Regions from separate parts of the Nesterenkonia aerolata genome, predicted to be linked through region 2. Evidence: riboswitches for the same ligand, from Rfam matches in the RefSeq annotation. Region 2 holds a riboswitch; the other holds the start of a gene.

What was found. A riboswitch is a leader RNA that binds a small molecule or an ion and turns the genes downstream of it on or off. The one in region 2 is predicted to bind thiamine pyrophosphate.
Region 1: it holds a riboswitch for thiamine pyrophosphate, as region 2 does, so the genes downstream of both, RIL96_RS06600 (TenA family protein) here and RIL96_RS05665 (3-oxoacyl-ACP reductase) in region 2, are expected to answer to the same signal.

The regions. Positions count from the first base shown of each region.
Region 1 is NZ_JAVKGR010000006.1:6,146-11,611, forward strand. Features, by position in the region: gene RIL96_RS06575 (hypothetical protein) at 1-190, shown strand, start outside; gene RIL96_RS06580 (hypothetical protein) at 220-1,095, shown strand; gene RIL96_RS06585 (hypothetical protein) at 1,197-1,670, opposite strand; partial or broken gene thiD (bifunctional hydroxymethylpyrimidine kinase/phosphomethylpyrimidine kinase) at 1,835-2,352, shown strand; gene RIL96_RS06595 (TenA family protein) at 2,368-3,018, opposite strand; gene RIL96_RS06600 (TenA family protein) at 3,015-3,677, opposite strand; TPP riboswitch at 3,796-3,888, opposite strand; partial or broken gene RIL96_RS06605 (ISL3 family transposase) at 4,364-5,296, opposite strand; gene RIL96_RS06610 (hypothetical protein) at 5,457-5,466, opposite strand, start outside.
Region 2 is NZ_JAVKGR010000004.1:134,321-139,786, reverse strand. Features, by position in the region: gene RIL96_RS05675 (alpha/beta fold hydrolase) at 1-737, shown strand, start outside; gene RIL96_RS05670 (LLM class flavin-dependent oxidoreductase) at 790-2,139, opposite strand; gene RIL96_RS05665 (3-oxoacyl-ACP reductase) at 2,142-2,933, opposite strand; TPP riboswitch at 2,981-3,087, opposite strand; gene RIL96_RS05660 (hypothetical protein) at 3,212-3,694, opposite strand; gene RIL96_RS05655 (carbon-nitrogen hydrolase family protein) at 3,691-4,515, opposite strand; gene RIL96_RS05650 (ATP-binding cassette domain-containing protein) at 4,534-5,466, opposite strand, start outside.

The DNA.
Region 1 (5,466 bases), on a different contig from region 2:
CTACCAGCAGCTCTACGACGAAGCTGCCAGCAACGCTCCTGACAGCTGGACCCGCATGAGCTTCACCACCGGCGAGAACACCTTCGCCCAGGTTGAGGCCAGCATCGACTCCGAGGGCAACATCACCCTCTACGCCCCCGGCGTGGACGGCTGGGAGTACGACTCCAACGGTAACTGGGTCGCTCGCTGACTCGAGCCGAACCGAGAGGAACTAAACCCATGAAGACCACCAAGACCATCACCGGCCTGTCCCTGGCAGCACTGCTGGCACTGACTGCCTGCGGCGATGACAACGGGGACCAGGAGACCGAGGCCCAGGAGCCGGAGAACCAAGCCGAGGAGACGGAAGAGAACGGCACCGAGGAGGAGGCTGAAGAGGAGGGCTCCGAAGAGGACGAGAAACACGCTGAGCTCGAAGAGGACATCCGCGACACCGTCGAGACCTGGATCGAGGACAACGACGCGGATATGGAGCTCGTCACCGAGCACGAGCGGCTTGGCACAGAGCCCGAGACCCTGGACACGATCGGCGTAGAGACACTGCGGGATGTTGAAGCTGACGGCCCCATCGCTGGCCTCCACATCTACGCCGTCGACAGCAGCGGCGAGCTTCCTGATGAGGACCTCGCCCGAGACCTCGCCTACCACGTCTACGACGAGCACTTCGATGAGGAGGAGCTTGCTGAGGCTGGACTCGCTGTGTACGAAGATCATCTTGCCACTGGCGCTCCTGACAGCCACAGCTTCCCCATGGACGATGAGGGTCACCAGCAGTGGCTCGACCAGCAGCAGGAGGTCCGGGACGAAGAAGACTCCGTTGCGGACGCTCAGCTGCTGGAAGGAGAGGGAGTTGAGGAGCTGGTGAGCTTCTTCGGCGACCAGGGCTACAGCATCACCGCTGACGACATCGAGACTGAATACCGAGAAGCTGACAACCGAGTCCAGTTCACCTTGTACTCCGATGACCTCGGCATTTCCAGCAGCGACCGTCTCGACCTCGCCTGGGAGGCTGAGGATCACCTCGAGAGCTTCGCCGAGGACCACGACGAGATCGACGCAGAGACCACCAACATCGCCGTGAGCATCCGTCCATGACCGCTTCGAACGACTTCTTCGAGGAGTGATCCTCACCGCACACGAGTAACCCCCGGAGACCAGATCTCCGGGGGTTTTCTCATTCGAGGAGGATCTGCCGCTCACCGGCCGATGCCTCGGCTCTGCGAGACCTGGCGCGAACGCTCGGCCTGCTTGGCGAACAGTTCGCGGGAGGAGGGCTGACGCTCCTGCTCCTGCTGCTGGGACTGCTCCTCGCGCTCCAGAGACTGCTCCTGCTCCTCACGCTCTGAGGCCTCCCGGGAGTCCCGCTCGGCCTGCTCAGTCTCACGAGCGTCCATCTCGGCAGCCTCGCGCTCTGCGATCTCCTGCTCACGCTGCTGCTCCTCGCGGGCCTCCTGGGCCAGCCGCTCCTGCTCCGCGGCCTCGCGCTGGGCAGCTTCCTGCTCCTGTTCCTGGAGCTGGCGCTCCTGGTCGCGCTCCTGCTGACGCTGCTGCTCGTTGAGCTGCTCCATCAGCCGGTGCTGCTCGGCCTGAGACTTCACGTTGCGAGAGAACTCCGCATCGCCCTGCTGCTGGCGCATCCGCTGCTGAAGCGGGGTTTCGGTCTGTGCCACTGTCGATCACCTATCCATGTATCGGCTGCTGATTGCTGGGCTCACCACCCCGGGTCACACCCGTGGCATGAGCAGTTATCTGGCCGCTAGGGCTCTTATCCCGTCACCGCCACCACAACTGAACGCGATCAGATCAGGAGGGCCTCCGGACCCAGATCGCCTCGGTGCTCGATGATCTTCCGGTTGATGCCACCAAAATTGGGATGCTCGGCTCTGCCGCAACGGTGGAAGCCACCGCGAAAATCATTGCCGAGCCTCACACAAGGTTTGGTGTGATCGTGCTGGACCCGGTGCTGGTGGCCACCAGCGGTGACACGCTCTCCGACGATGATGCCGCTCTGGACATGGTGAATCACCTGCCGAAACACTCGAGCACATGGCCCGGCAAGCCCATGCTCTTGCCCAGCACGGGCCACGAGCGGTCATAGTCAAAGGCGGACACTTGGACCATAACGATCCAGAAATCACCGACGTCGTGGTCATTGACGGTGCGGCGCACTCCTTGAAGGTTCCCCGCGTCACGACCCGCAATACCCACGGCACCGGGTGCACGCTGTCTTCAGCCATTGGTCAAGGGCAGACCGACTTGACCCGTGCCCTGGCCGCTGGAGCAGAATGGGAACTCTCCTACGCTCCGCAGACCGGACACGGACCTGTCCATCACATGGCCATGCGAGCCTAAGCGTCACAGTGTTGTTCACAGCGCTTGTTGCCAGAACTCTGCCTCGAGACGCGAGGCCGTGGCAAAGATCCGTGACAGCTCGGCAAAGCGTTGTTCAGACAACGGCCCCTCACCGGCAAGCGTGTCGAGGTTCTTGATTTCTTCTTCCGAGGCCTTAACGAACTGCGGGTCGATATATGTTTCGATCCATTGCCGATATGGGTGGTCTGGATTATCTTCCAATACGTGGGCGATTTCGGCGCCAATCTCGGCGTATCCAATCAGGCACGGAGACAGCGACACGTACAAATCAAGCAGGGTGCCAGTCACCGCGGTGTCAATCACATAGCGGGTGTATGCCACCGTGCCCAGATCCTCGGGCGTGGCGTTGAGCTCCTCTGGGCTAATACCCCATTCAGCGGTCATCGAGGTATGTAACCCGGTCTCCCAGACAATATTCTTGAGCCCGTCCATGGAGTGCTGAATACCTTCCAAGGTGGTCTGTTTGTACACGGCTAGACCGTAGGCTCGGGCAAAGTGAATCAAAAAGTGGTAGTCCTGAATCAAATAGCGCTGGAACGCTGCCAATTCCAGGGACTCATCAGCGAGTTTGCGGATAAATTCGTGGCGGGTATAGGACTGCCATACCTCAAGATTGGCCTCTTTAAGGTCGTGGAACAAGGTCATGCGTGAATTCCGTTCAGCGGGTATGTGTAGGTGTCATTAAAGAAAGCGAGTTCTAGCTCCACCGCCCGACGGAAGTAGTCGTGAGCAGTCTGGGCATCCTGGGCCCCAGAGCGGTCCGCCTCTTGTTCCAGAAACGTCGCAAAGTCCAGGAAATCGGCGTTATCGTGCAGGGTGATCCACTCGTGATAGATAAAGCTTTCGGGCCGGTTCTGCGGGGCTTTGGCCGCCCAGTCCCGGTAGAGACATTCGGTGACCATCAAGACCGCCACAACGGCACTGTAGTTTTGAGACGCGGCAGCCTCTCGCATCAGATCGCAGAATCCGGCTGCACTCGGGGTGTCCGGAGTAGCAGCGCGGAGCTCATCGCTCACACCCAAAGCCTCGAAGGCCCGCTGGAAGTAGGTGTCCTCGCTGTTAGCCATCTCCCCAGCGAAACTGGCGTAGCGCAACCGTGCTTCGAGGCGATCTGCGGTGGTAATAGCGGCACCAAGCAGTTGCAAGAAGGCTTCAAAAAAGCGGTAGTCTTGGTCCAGATACCCGGCCATGACCTCATCATCAACAGAGCCTTCAAAAAGCTCGGTCACAAACCGGTGGTTAATGGCTTGCTCCCAGGTCTCCCGGTTGGTCTCGAGAAGTTCTTGACTGAATCGTTGGCTCATAGTGTCCTCTCGTCCTTTCCGACGTTGTGTAGAAGCGACTAGAAGAGATCAGAACACGGTCGTGCGACAAGAATGAGGCCTGGCGTTCACCCACTCCACCGGAGCCGAAAGATGTGACCCATCAGAGCACTGACATCCCTTCGCGAATGCTAATTCGATCAGGTTCTCGGGTGTAATCTCAGCCCATTCTCGGGCACCCCGTGTCGTTGAACACTGTATCGAAGGTGCTAGCCAACGTCTAGAGTGCCACGAGCTTAACAGAAACCCGCAGCGACATACTCCCGCAGTATGTCAGCCCTCCTCGGAGCACGAGACAATCTCGCACGTGTTCCTGGGTGCGATCACCGGGTGCGAGCAAAACCGTGGGATGGGGACGTCGGATCGCCAGTGGCATGTGCGTGGAAGGCCACCGTCTCCTGTGGGACAGACCGGTAGCGTCGACAATGGGGGCGCCCGCAGGGCGATGACCGTGCTATATATGGTCCGCACGGAACACGCAAGCCTTACCGAACGTGTTCTCCTCGAATCTGATCACCCGCAGGTCACCAAGCCTGTTGCGTATCTGATGCTCACGCTGGTGCCGTGACGATCCGGGTGTTTTGGTGACTGTCGATCTCGACTTATTCCATCCCCAAGACACCGTACCGATCGACGTACTCAACATGACGGAGTAGCACTAAACCGGCTCATCGTAATTGAGAGTGTAGAACTGGTCTGAAGCCACCGGACTCGAGCAGACATCTCGCGATGTAGTGCGTGAGGTTGCGGAACCCCAGCGCTGACCCGCGTAGATGTTCGAGCCTGCCATTGATCGCTTCAGTAGGCCCGTTCGACGTTCCCGGTCGGGTGAAGAACGCCAGGATATCAGCAGCTCGACGCTTCAGAGTCCGTCCTAACCGTTTGAGCTCGACCAGTCCTGTCGGCAGATTCGTCGTCAGATCGTCGATGACTGATTGTAAGAGCTTTGTGCCCTCGTTGCCGTCGTTGGTTCGGTAGGCGCTCACAATGTCTTGATAGACGGCCCAGGTGACTTCGACGGCGGTGAAGTTGGCGTCGGCGAAGAGGCTTACGATCCTCTCCTGCTGTTTGGCCGTGAGCAGATCAGCACCGGTGTGCAGAGTCCTGCGCGCCCGATACAACGGGTCTGTTGCTCGTCCGCGATGCCCGGTGGTCTCCTGCTGAATGCGGCGGCGTACCTCGTCGAGGGCATCACCGGCGAGTTTGACGACGTGGAACGGGTCCATGACTTCGACAGCCTCGGGCAGTTCCTCAACGGAGGCTGTTTTGAAGCCGGAGAATCCGTCCATCGCGACGACGTCGATGCCATCACGCCAGTCTTTCGGTCGGGCTTTCAACCATTGCTTGAACACCTGTTTCGACCGTCCGGGCACCATGTCGAGCAGGCGTGCCGGGCCTGCTTTCTGGCTGATGGGAGTGAGGTCGATGATGACGGTGACGTACTTGTCACCGTGCCTGGTGTGCCGCCAGACGTGTTCGTCGACACCAATGACGCTGACCCCGTCGAACCGGGTCGGGTCGTCGATCAGCAGTCGATGTCCCTGCGCGAGGATCGCGGAGTTCGCGGTGTGCCAGGACACGCCGAGTTTGCGGGCTCTTCGTAATTGAGGTCGAGGGAGTCGAGTCGGCAGAATGTCGTGAGGTCAGGAGATGAGAAAGTAGGCTTGGACACGTCGAGGTCTTTCGGATGGAGTGTGCGAGAACTTCCATCATCGGAAGACCTCGACGTCTATCCGGGCAGCGCCACGCCGTGTCCTGGAATCACTGATCC
Region 2 (5,466 bases):
CCGAATACGAGACCATCACTGCCGAGCTGCGCGGGCACGGTGACAGCGATGCGAGCTTCGCCGAGTACGGCGATGAAGCCACTGCCGAAGATCTCATCACGCTGGTGGAAGAGATCGGCACCCCCGCCGTGCTCATCGACTCCTCCATGTCCGCGGCGGCCGCAGTCATCGTGGCCGCGCGCCGACCGGAGCTGGTCCGCGCGTTGGTGCTCACCGGACACCGACCGGGAGACTTCGAGGCGCACCGTACCGCAGTGCGGGCCTCCCTGCGGCGTCCGGAATACGCCAGCGCTTTCTCCCAGACGACGCGTACCAGCCACAGGGAAGCCGAGGATCTGCGCATCGCTGTCAGCGTCGTCGCCAAACGGGAGCTGCTCGGGGTCCTCACTGACACCGTGACTGGTCGATCTGGGGACGACGCCGTACACCGACTCTCCGTCGCCTACCGGGAATGGGCGCTGCGGAATCCCGGGGCCTATCCCTACACGCTGACCGCCGCGAACCCCAGCTCCGAGGCCGACGTCGAGGTCTCCGATCAGCTGGTGCGGGTCATCGCCGCCACCCTGCGCGGGTATGCGCTCGATGCCGACGCCGAGGTCCATGTGATCCGCCGTCTCCGCGCGATCCTCCACGGGTTCGTCGCCTTGGAGTTGGGCGGCGGTTTCGCCCTGCCTCAGGACGTCGACGAGAGCTTCAACCAGGCCGTCGAGTCCTTCCTCACCTCACTTCCCACCTGACTCCTGCGTTTATCCGAACTCTTTCGGAGATCCCCTCCCAATAGCGTTCGGATCACCCAAGAGATTCGGATAAACGTGGCTGCTGCTCGGTGAGGTGGGAGCGCAGCGTGGTGCCTTCGTAGGCGGTGCGGAACCGGCCGCGACGCCGCAGCTCGGGCACCACATGCTCCACAAAGTCCTCGATGCCGGCGGGCAGCGACGGCGGCATGAGGTTGAACCCGTCAGCCCCGCCCTCATCCAGCCACCGCTCGATCTCATCGGCGATCGACTCCGGCGTGCCGACCATGGTGCAGTGCCCTCCCCCGGCGGCGAGTCGACCCAGCAGCTGGCGCACCGTGGGGCGCTCGGTCTCGATGATCCGCAGGATGGTCGCGTAGCGTCCCTGCGGGCCGGTGAACTCCTCCAGCGGCGGCAGCTGGGGCACGGGCGCGTCGAGCTCCCAGCCGGAGGTGTCCTGCCCGACGAACACGCTGAGCTGGCGCAGCGACTCCTCGGCCGGCAGCAGCGCATCCAGCTCCGCCTGCTTCGCCCGAGCCTCCTCCATCGTGGAACCGACATAGGTCACCAACCCGGGCATGATGGCCACCGCGTCAGGATCCCGCCCGGCCTCAGCCACACGACGGCGTACGTCCCACCGGTATTCCTGGGCCGCGGGGAGGTCATAGGCCACGGCGTAGATGCCCTCGGCGTACCGGGCCGCGAGATTCCGGCCCTGATCCGAGGCGCCGGCCTGGAAGAGCACCGGTTCTCCCTGCGGCGGGCTGGGCACGTTCAGCGGCCCGGCCACCCGGAAGTGCTCGCCGTGGTGGTCGATGCTGTGGACCGTCTCAGGGTCCACGTAGCTGCCGTCCCGGTCGGCGAGGACCGACGATGCCGGCCAGCTTCCCCACAGCCCGCGCACCGCATCGATGAACTCAGCTGCCCGAGCGTAGCGTTCGGCATGGCCCGGCAGCGCCTGCATCCCGTGGTTCTGGGCCTCGGCGTCGAACATGGAGGTCACCACGTTGAACCCGACCCTGCCGCCGGAGATGTGGTCCAGTGACCCCAGCATCCGGGCGGCGTGGTATGGGGTCCAGAAGCTGGCGGAGACGGTGGTGACCAAGCCGATGTGCTCGGTCGCCCGGGCCACCGCACTCAGCGTGGTCACCGGTTCCAGATACCAGAGCGGACCGTCCTGCATCGCTGAGGCGGTGACCGACTGCCCGTCGGCGAGGAACATGGCATCCAGTGTGCCTCGCTCGGAGATCTGCGCCAGCTCCTCCCAATAGGTGATGTCGCCGAGGTCATCGACCCGGGAATCCTTGGCCCGCCAGGCTGCTTTGTGGTGGCCGACGCCGAAGGCGAAGAGGTTGAGCCGCAGGGGCTTCGGGTGGTTTGTCCGTGAAGTGGTGGGTGTCGTCATGCTCATCCTTTGACCAGGCCGCCGTCGACGATGAGGTTCTGGCCGGTCACTCCACGTGACCACGGGTGGGCGAAGAAGAGCACCGCATCAGCGAGCTGCTCGGGTGTGGTGACCGTGCGCAGCGGGGTGGCCGCGGCGATGCCGTCGAAGACCTCCTCCGGAGTGGCGGCGGAGGCGTCGGTGGTGCGCAGCAGACCGCCGGAGACCATGTTCACGGTGATGCCCTCGCAGCCGAGGTCGTCGGCGAAGGTGCGGGTCAGTGAGAGCAGGGCGGCCTTGGTGGCGGTGTAGTCGTGGTAAGGCACCACGGGGTGCTGGAACAGGTTGGTACCGATGTTGATGATCCGCCCGAATCCGGCGGCGCGCATGCCGGGCAGCGCGGCCTGGATCACCTGCACCGGGGCCTGCACAGAGCCGGCAAACTGCGCGGCGAGCTCGTCTGCGCTGAGGTCCGCGACTTTCGAGCGCGCGTCGCCGTTGAACACGAAGTCGACCAGCGCATTGTTCACCACGGTGGTGGGGGCGGCGCCGAAGTGCTCAGCAGCGGCGTCGAACAGTCCGCGGACCTGCTCCGGGTCGCGGACATCGGCAGCGACGGCCAGGGCACGCTCCGGGAACTGCTCGCCCAGCGCCTGCGCGGACTCCGCTGAGGTGCGGTAGTTGATGAGGACGCGTGCTCCGGCGTCTAGGAATGCGCGGGAGATCGCGGCGCCCAGGCCGCGGGCGCCGCCGGTGACCAGGACGATCTGGTCGGCGAGTGCGTGCTGCTCAGCTGGTGTGGTGGGGGTGGTCATGGCCTGCCTCTCATCTCGAGGCGAAGGCGAACGACGGCGCGTTGAGGTACGCAGAAACCGGACATTCCCTTCGCCAGTGCTAACTGGATCAGGTTCGACGGGTGTCATCTCAGCCGCGGCCGGTCATCGGCGCACGGCACCCCGTGTCACTGGTCCCATCACATCACAGGTCGAGGCCTACGTCACCCCACCACCCACCCACGTTTATCCGAATCCTCTCGGGAATCCGACTGCTGTTGGGGCAGGATTTCCGAAGAGATTCGGATAAACGTGGGTGGTTAGGCGCGGTGGACGCCTGCGGCGATGAGTGCGGCGTCGAGGATGGGAGCGACGCGCGGCTGCAGCTTCGCCTCGCCCGCACTCAAGGAGCGCAGGCCGCCCTGCTTACTGCCGTCGGCAGTGGTCGGTTTCCCGATCCACAGGGTGTGGGCCAGCTCCAGCTGGGAGGCTTGGGGGTCATGCGCAGCCATCTGCTGTGCGGCCATGATCTCCTGCACCTGGGTCTCAGTGAACGCGGGGCTCTTCGCCGCGCCGAGCCCGCCCAGCAGCCACTTGCCCCAGGGGCCGTGGAGCTCGTTGAGCTTGAGCATCTTCGAGACCTTCGTGCTCAGCTGACCGGCGGGCATATCCGCCAGCACACGGTCCTCGGTGGCCAGCACCACACGGCCCGGAGCGATGGTCACCACCACAGGGGTGCTGTGCTGGGTCATCAGTTTCTCGAACAGGTACATGCCGATCTTCATCGGCGCCGGGGAGTTCACACAGGCCTCGCGTTCTCCAGCACCGGCACGTTGCGCCGGGCAGTGTCCACGGTCTCGAGGTCGAGATCGACGACGAGCAGCTCCGGCTGCTCACCAGCTTCGGCGAGCACCTTGCCCATCGGGGAGACGATCGCGGAATGCCCCACACCGGTGGGGGCCCCGTCGACGGCGGGGGCTCCGGCGGCTGCCGGACTCCCCTGCCCGCAGGCGACGATGTACTGCGTCGAGTCCAGTGCGCGGGCGCGGGTCAGCAGCTGCCACTGCTCGACCTTCCCAGGGCCTGCACCCCAGGAGGCGGGCAGCACCGTCACCTGCGCTCCGGCGCGGGCATGGGCGGTGAACAATGCGGGGAAGCGTACGTCATAGCAGGTGGCCAGACCTAGGCGGACGCCGTCGACGTCGATCCTCGCCGTGGCTTCCCCGGGGGCGACGCTGTCCGACTCCTTGAAGCCGAAGGCGTCATAGAGGTGGATCTTGTCATAGGAGGCATCAATCCGGTTCCCGGCGGAGTCCACGCCGACGGCGAGCAGCGTATTGGTCACCCGCTGCCGGCCTTCCGCGCTGGGACTGGCCGGGGTGAACATGCCCAGCACGACGACAACGCCCGCCTCCTCGGCGATCCCCCGCACCGCCTGCGCCCAGGGGCCGTCTACGGGTTCTGCGATGGAGGTGAGGTTGTGGCCGAACTGCCGGTGGGTGGCCTCCGGGAAGACGACGACCTGCGCGTCGGCCTCGGCGGCCTTGTCCGTCCACTCGCGGACGAGCTCAAGGTTCTGCTGGGTGTCCTCGCCGGTGACGATCTGTGCTGCTGCAATCCGCATGCGCCCAGCCTACGCCGCTCACCACGCTGAGCTGTAGGTCCCGGCCAACATCGCCGCAGCCAGGGCGGCGCCGGCCAGGCCCACCCCGCCGAGGACGACCCACGCGTCAGCCGCTTGCCACGTCGAGGGCCGCGCCCAGCTGCGCGTCCCTGCACCGAATCCGCGGGACTCCATGGTCACAGCGAGGCGCGTCGCGGTGCGGATCGCCGAGACCAGCAACCCGAACGACTGGGACCCGAACGCCCGCAGCCGTGCCGCGACCCCACGGTCGGCGGTGATCCCCCGGGCGCGCCGGGCGTGACCGATGGTCGTCCACCGCTGGGTAAGCAGACCCAGCAGCCGCATCCCCGCGAGCGCACTGAGTACGAACCGGGCGGGTAGCCGCAGGTCCTGAGCCAGCGAATCTGCAAGATCGGTGGGGTCAGTCGTAGAGAACACCAGCACCGCGGGCAGCACGATCGCGAACGCACGCACGCCCAGCGCGACGCCCAGTTCCAGGGATCCCTCGCTGACCTGCGCGTACCCCAGGTCCAGCAGGACCTCCCCGGAATCCTCGCCGGCCAGCGCAGTCGACCACACCATGAGCACCCCGCCGACGGCGAAGGGCCACACCCGCAGCAGGAACTGCCCGACCCGGATCCCCGCCACAGGCAGCAGCGCGAACGAGGCCGCGACGACGACGATCGAGCTCACCCAGTCCATCGTGGAGACCAGCGCCCCGGTGACCAGCAGCACCGCGGCCAGCTTCCCGAGCGGGTTCCGCCGGCCCAACCAGGCCGCCGACCGCACCCCGGAGAGAATGGGGGCGCCGCTGGAGCGAGGAGCGTCGTCGTTGTGTTCGGGACGCGCCTCGTCGCGCGGGCTCACGTCGAACTCCTCTCCGTCGAGCGCGCGGAGGAAAGCGTCCTCGTGGGTCACCGCCACCACCGTCCCGCCCCGATCGAGGTGCTC